Regions from separate parts of the Anaerobacillus sp. 1_MG-2023 genome, predicted to be linked through region 2. Evidence: a T-box and tRNA genes for the amino acid it is inferred to sense, from the RefSeq annotation. Region 2 holds a T-box; the other holds one or more tRNA genes.
What was found. The T-box of region 2 lies ahead of thrS (threonine--tRNA ligase). A T-box ahead of a tRNA ligase gene usually reads a tRNA of that ligase, here a tRNA-Thr.
Positions count from the first base shown of each region.

Region 1: it encodes a tRNA-Thr, which carries the amino acid that the T-box ahead of thrS (threonine--tRNA ligase) is inferred to sense. The anticodon was not compared.

Region 1 covers NZ_JAUORD010000006.1:232,553-235,942, forward strand. Annotated here, with positions in the region: gene Q4550_RS12855 (B3/B4 domain-containing protein) at 1-63, shown strand, start outside; gene yvfG (protein YvfG) at 335-556, shown strand; gene Q4550_RS12865 (DsbA family oxidoreductase) at 596-1,297, opposite strand; tRNA gene Q4550_RS12870 (tRNA-Leu) at 1,457-1,541, opposite strand; tRNA gene Q4550_RS12875 (tRNA-Leu) at 1,576-1,665, opposite strand; tRNA gene Q4550_RS12880 (tRNA-Cys) at 1,693-1,767, opposite strand; tRNA gene Q4550_RS12885 (tRNA-Gly) at 1,777-1,851, opposite strand; tRNA gene Q4550_RS12890 (tRNA-Gln) at 1,861-1,935, opposite strand; tRNA gene Q4550_RS12895 (tRNA-His) at 1,940-2,015, opposite strand; tRNA gene Q4550_RS12900 (tRNA-Trp) at 2,032-2,105, opposite strand; tRNA gene Q4550_RS12905 (tRNA-Tyr) at 2,113-2,197, opposite strand; tRNA gene Q4550_RS12910 (tRNA-Thr) at 2,268-2,343, opposite strand; tRNA gene Q4550_RS12915 (tRNA-Phe) at 2,348-2,423, opposite strand; tRNA gene Q4550_RS12920 (tRNA-Met) at 2,508-2,584, opposite strand; tRNA gene Q4550_RS12925 (tRNA-Asp) at 2,743-2,818, opposite strand; tRNA gene Q4550_RS12930 (tRNA-Val) at 2,827-2,902, opposite strand; tRNA gene Q4550_RS12935 (tRNA-Glu) at 2,925-2,999, opposite strand; tRNA gene Q4550_RS12940 (tRNA-Ser) at 3,023-3,114, opposite strand; tRNA gene Q4550_RS12945 (tRNA-Asn) at 3,116-3,190, opposite strand; rRNA gene rrf (5S ribosomal RNA) at 3,200-3,316, opposite strand.
Region 2 covers NZ_JAUORD010000010.1:179,038-182,427, reverse strand. Annotated here, with positions in the region: gene Q4550_RS16695 (hypothetical protein) at 1-297, shown strand, start outside; gene Q4550_RS16690 (hypothetical protein) at 437-859, shown strand; T-box leader at 971-1,192, shown strand; T-box leader at 1,222-1,445, shown strand; gene thrS (threonine--tRNA ligase) at 1,494-3,390, shown strand, end outside.

The DNA of each region.
Region 1 (3,390 bases), on a different contig from region 2:
GCCTCAGCAGAAATGTTTAATCAAATACATGGAGGAGACTTCTTAAGCGGGGTTTCAAGTTAAAGAAAGCAGACATAAAAAAACGCAACGCTTCGTTAATTTTAACGAAACACTGCGTTGGGTAAATGGTGAAAATTCGAGGAATTTCTACAATCCTCGCTGATGTAGATAGAATACCACAGAACATATGAAAGAAACAACACATTTCTCATATTTTCTTTACAAACATTCCTCATCACGGCTGATCTAATAGAACATCACTCCTCATGATCCGTTTGACGTTCTGATGACGATCACCCTATAATCAGAATGATAGACAGAAAGGAGAAATCATATGGAACCATTCTCAACACCATTTTTCGAAGAAAATTTTCGCCAATACATACAAAAGAATTGTGATGTATTTTCAAAATTAGAAGCAATGAATAGCTATTATCGTTCAGTTGTTTCGTCAATGATCTATGACAACCTTAACAAAAACTCAGAAATAGTTCGTCGCATTCGCAACCTTGATTCAGCTTACAAAACGATTAAACAAGAAAGTACAGATGCATAAGAAAAAGCTCTCTTTTAAATAAGAGAGCTTTCTTGCGTTTTATTTAGGAAAATCACAAGAGTCAGCAGAACACGCTTCTGTATTTTCACCGACTACTTCAAGCTTACTTCCTTCTCCCCAGGCCTTCTCAATGGCCTGTTCAAACATTTCTACAGGCTGAGCACCTGACACGGCATATTTACCGTCAAATACAAAGAATGGTACGCCCTGAATGCCAAGCTGACTTCCCATTGCTTCATCGTTGCGAACTTCTTTCGTAAATTCTTCAGTCCCTAGCATACGTTTTATATCCGAACCGTCTAGCCCAAGTTCTTCACCAAGTGATGCAAGCGTTTCATGATCACCAATATTTTTGGATTCGGTAAAGAAGGCATAAAAGAGACGTTCTGACATTTCATTACTTTTACCATGCTTCGTCGCATAGTGAACAAGACGATGAGCATCAAATGAATTCGTTGGAATCATTTTATCGAAATCATACGTTAGGTTTTCTCCAGCAGCTTGCTGTCTCATATTCTCACACATACCCTGAGCTTGTTCTAGACTGACATTGTATTTCGCTGCTAGAAGCTCAGCCATGCTTTCTCCATTCGATTCTTTCGCATTAGGATCAAGTTCAAAGCTTTTAAAGACAACTTCTACTTGGTCACGCTTTGGAAAAGCCTGAAGCGCACTTTCAAGACGTCTTTTTCCTATATAACAAAATGGACAAACGAAATCGGACCATACTTCAATTCTCATCGAATCACTCTTTCAGTAAATTGTTTTATCTATCTTATACTTGTATTTTATCATCTCTATTTTTAAATGAGCAGGAATTTGCTCAGTGAGTCATTGAAAATTAAAACATATAAAAAAGACCTCAACGAGAACGTTGAAGTCTTGAAATAACGTATGTAATGGTACCGGTGGTCGGGTTCGAACCGACACTCCTCTCGGAACACGATTTTGAGTCGTGCGCGTCTGCCAATTCCGCCACACCGGCAAAATACCATATTCAATTCAGGCAGAAAAATAAGTGGTGCCGGAGGCCGGGCTCGAACCGGCACGGAGGTACACCCTCCGCAGGATTTTAAGTCCTGTGCGTCTGCCAATTCCGCCACTCCGGCAGGACTTTTAAGAAAAAATATTAAGATTGGAGGCGGCACCCGGATTTGAACCGGGGCGTAAGGGTTTTGCAGACCCGTGCCTTACCACTTGGCTATGCCGCCTTTTTAAAATGGAGCGGAAGACGGGATTCGAACCCGCGACCCCCACCTTGGCAAGGTGATGTTCTACCACTGAACTACTTCCGCAACAAAAAATGGCTGGGCTAGCTGGATTCGAACCAGCGCATGACGGAATCAAAATCCGTTGCCTTACCGCTTGGCTATAGCCCAAAAATGGGGCGGCTGATGGGAATTGAACCCACGAATGCCGGAATCACAATCCGGTGCGTTAACCACTTCGCCACAACCGCCATAAAAATTTGAAATTGGCAGGGGTAGTAGGACTCGAACCCACACCGGAGGTTTTGGAGACCTCTGTTCTACCTTTAAACTATACCCCTATCAAGATGGTGGAGGGGGACGGATTCGAACCGCCGAACCCTGAGGGAGCGGATTTACAGTCCGCCGCGTTTAGCCACTTCGCTACCCCTCCAAATTGACAATTACCATTGTAATACACATTTTATGAAAGTGCAATGGAATTTGATCTCATTTCGAGAAAATGGTGCCGGCCAGAGGACTTGAACCCCCAACCTACTGATTACAAGTCAGTTGCTCTACCAATTGAGCTAGACCGGCAACATGGTGGCTCCGGACGGAATCGAACCGCCGACACGTGGATTTTCAGTCCACTGCTCTACCGACTGAGCTACAGAGCCATGTTTAAAATATAATTGGTTGCCCTTAACAGGACTACATTTTAATTTTAGTAACGATGAATACTCAACGCAGATAAAATTAATTGGTTGCGGGGGCAGGATTTGAACCTGCGACCTTTGGGTTATGAGCCCAACGAGCTACCGAACTGCTCCACCCCGCGATAATGTGAATGTAATAATGCTACACCTGCTCATTACGCTGTGCACTGTTTCTTTCTCTACAAGGTTATGCTTCGAAGCGTATCCGTCGAAACAACACGTTGCTGTTTCAAGGAAGTATCGCTTGTTGCTCCACCCCGCGATAATATTAAAATATAAATGGCGGTCCCGACGAGAATCGAACTCGCGATCTCCTGCGTGACAGGCAGGCATGTTAACCGCTACACCACGGGACCTTAGAGAATGGTGGAGGATGACGGGCTCGAACCGCCGACCCTCTGCTTGTAAGGCAGATGCTCTCCCAGCTGAGCTAATCCTCCACAAAGTAGAAATGATATATAATGGTGACCCGTACGGGATTCGAACCCGTGTTACCGCCGTGAAAGGGCGGTGTCTTAACCGCTTGACCAACGGGCCCTTGCTGCTATTATGTATGCTAGTGGCGGAGAGCGAGGGATTCGAACCCTCGAGACGGCTTTGACCGTCTACACGATTTCCAATCGTGCTCCTTCGGCCACTCGGACAGCTCTCCATGGCTCCACAGGTAGGATTCGAACCTACGACCGATCGGTTAACAGCCGATAGCTCTACCACTGAGCTACTGTGGAATAATATCAGCCTGGCAACGTCCTACTCTTGCAGGGGGAGATCCCCCAACTACCATCGGCGCTGAAGAGCTTAACTTCCGTGTTCGGCATGGGAACGGGTGTGACCTCTTCGCCATCATTACCAGACTAAGGACTGGATTTCACTTTCGTGATTTACCAGCGACAAAATATATCATACTATATTTCATCATGTTTTTCAA
Region 2 (3,390 bases):
GAAGGTCCTAATGAGGAATACAAAAAGACTGTTGTTGATTTTCAATCATTAGGAATCGAACAGAATCAAATTGAGGTCAATGCTGGTTCAGAGGGAAACATAGAATTGGGACATTCTGATTTTAAATTAGAAGAGTTTCAAGTATCTCTGTGGCAAAACAGTGAAGAGATTGAATTGCCTGTAAATAAATCTAATGGTTTTCAATTTCCAGATTCAAAAGGTAACTATATCCTAGAAGTGAATCTGTCTTCTGATATGGGAGATGTTCAATATGTGGGTAACATCGATCTAAATTAACACTAATGTAGGATAAATTCTAGAATTTATCCTGATCCCAAGTCTTCTGGTTTATCGGAGCAATTGCTGAATAAAAAGTAAGCGCTCTATCGGTTTTGGGCAAGAGTGTGTACGCTTTTACGTTTAGAGGAGGAAGGAATTGAAATATTTACAAAAGATACTACTAGCAATAATTATATCAGCACCTCTTTCCGTTTTTGTTTTAGTAATTGGAGAATTTACTCTTGACTACGTGCTTGAATTAGAAAGAGAATATACTGATACTTTTGCTACTATAATTTCGTTACCGATTTTATTTGCAATTGTATATATAGTTTACGGTCTACCAACAACTTTAATTGCAGATGGATTTCTTAGATTAAAACCATTATCTAAATACAGATCCCTCATTGAATTCATAATTTATTCTATAGCTGGTCTAGTGTTGTCTTTACTCTTATCAAGCAATTCATTGAGTAAAGAAATATTGGTTATTGTAATGCTTCCAGTTTATTTGTACTTGTATGTTCTTACGCTAATGAGAAAAAAAGATAGAAAAGAACTGAATATCATAAAGACTTAAGTGAAGTATTTATTCAAGAATCTCGGAGCTAATCTAAAAAATCTCCTAAATAATTTTTAGGATTGTATTGACTATATTTAGCAAAAAATATATAGTGAAATAAATTTAAAATAATTTGTGATGAAGAGGACAAGAGATATTATGAACGGTTATCAGAGAGGGAAGAAAAGGTGTGATCTTCCTAACGCAGCTTAATAGCTTACCACCTTGGAGCTGCATGGGCGAATATGAGTAGTTCATGCCGTAGTGCTACGATACAGCAAACCAAAGCCGTTACTTTATCCATGTAACGGGAAGTTGGGTGGAACCACGAGTACAGCACTCGTCCCTTTTTAGGGACGAGTGTTTTTTTTATTGAATAAGTTATAGTGATGAAGAGGACAAGAGCTATTAGGACGGTTATCAGAGAGGGAAGAAAAGGTGCGATCTTCCTAACGCAGCTTAATAGCTTACCACCTTGGAGCTGCATGGACGAAAGATTAGTAGTTCATGACGTAGTGCTACGATACAGCAAACCAAAGCCATTACTTTGAAAAGTAGTGGGAAATTGGGTGGAACCGCGGGTAAAACCATACTCGTCCCTTGTTTAGAGGGACGAGTATGGTTTTTTAATTTTATAAAAGGATGTGTATGTATGAGTCATGAAAAAATGGTGATTTCGTTTCCAGATGGCAGCCAAAAATCTTTTTCAAAAGGAAGTACATTGGGGGATGTTGCCCAATCTATAAGTCCTGGCCTTAAGAAAAAGTCAGTAGTTGGGAGAGTCAATGGATCCTTATATGATTTGCAGAGTCCAATCAACTCTAATGCTGAGATTGAATTATTTCCACTTCATTCTTCAGAGGGATTAGAGGTGATGAGACATACAGCAGCTCATATTATGGCTCAGGCCGTTAAGCGACTTTTCGGAAGAGTGAATCTAGGTGTAGGTCCTGTTGTGGAGGCTGGTTTTTACTATGATATTGATACGGATCAAAGTATTTCTAAAGATGATCTATCTAAAATTGAAAAGGAAATGAGTAACATTGTATCTGAGAACTTGTTTATTAAACGGGAGTTAATATCTAGAGATGAAGCTGAAAGCATTTTTTCGAATGATCATTTAAAGCTGGAGCTATTAAAGAAAATTCCTCGGGAAGAAGATGTCTCCATCTACAAACAAGGAGAATTTATAGATCTATGCAGAGGTCCCCATTTACCGTCAACTAAATTTCTTAAAGCTTTTTCCTTAACAAATATCTCAGGGGCTTATTGGCTGGGGGATAGTGATAACAAGATGTTACAACGAATATATGGTGTAGCTTTTCCATCAAAAAAAGAACTAAATGAATACTTTTATTTTTTGGAAGAAGCCAAAAAGAGAGATCATCGTAAGTTAGGGAACCAGCTTGAATTGTTTATGTTTTCAGATGAAGCTCCAGGGATGCCATTCTATTTAAGTAATGGTCAGGTGATAAGAAATGAGTTGGAAGCATTCCTTAGAAGTTTGCAAGAGTCATTTAATTATAAAGAAGTAAAAACTCCATTAATGATGAATCAGAGGTTATGGGAACAATCGGGGCACTGGAATCATTATAAAGACAATATGTATTTCTCTGAAGTTGACCAGCAGCATTTCGCTCTTAAACCAATGAATTGCCCAGGACATATGCTTATTTTTAAGGACCGTTTGCGCTCCTATAGAGACCTTCCTATTCGTATGGCTGAATTCGGTCAAGTTCACCGTCATGAATTCAGTGGAGCATTAAACGGATTATTGAGAGTTCGTTCCTTCTGCCAAGACGATGCTCATATCTTTGTCACACCTCATCAGATAGAAGACGAAATCACTTTAGCTTTGCAGTTGATTGATAATGTTTATCGAACATTCGGATTCAATTATGAAATTGAGTTATCTACTCGACCTGAAAAGTCTATGGGTGACAAACACTTATGGGATCAAGCTGAAGGCGCACTTAAAAATGTATTAGAAAACCTAGGTTATGATTTTAGAGTGAATGAGGGAGACGGTGCTTTTTACGGGCCTAAGATTGATATCCATATAAAAGATGCCTTGAATAGGAGTCATCAATGTGCAACTGTGCAGCTAGATTTTCAAATGCCGGAAAAATTCGATCTGGAATATATAAATGAACATAATGAAAAAGTTCGTCCAGTGGTTATTCATCGGGCTGTGTTTGGATCCATTGATCGCTTTTTAGGCATACTCATTGAGCATTATGGAGGAGCATTTCCAACTTGGTTAGCACCTATTCAAGTAAAAATACTACCTGTATCAAACGAAGCTCATAAAGAATATTCGGATCAAGTAATGAATCGGTTAAAACAAGAAGGGATTAGAGTGGAAAAGGACAGTAGAGAGGAAAAGTTAGGGTACAAGATTAGGGAAGCTCAAATAAACAAAACACCCTTCATTCTGGTGTTGGGAGACAAGGAAGTTGAAAAAGGATATGTAAACGTTAGGTCCTATGGGAATAAAGCAACTAAAGAAATGGAATTAGGTGAATTTGTTACAGGTATTAAACAGTCCA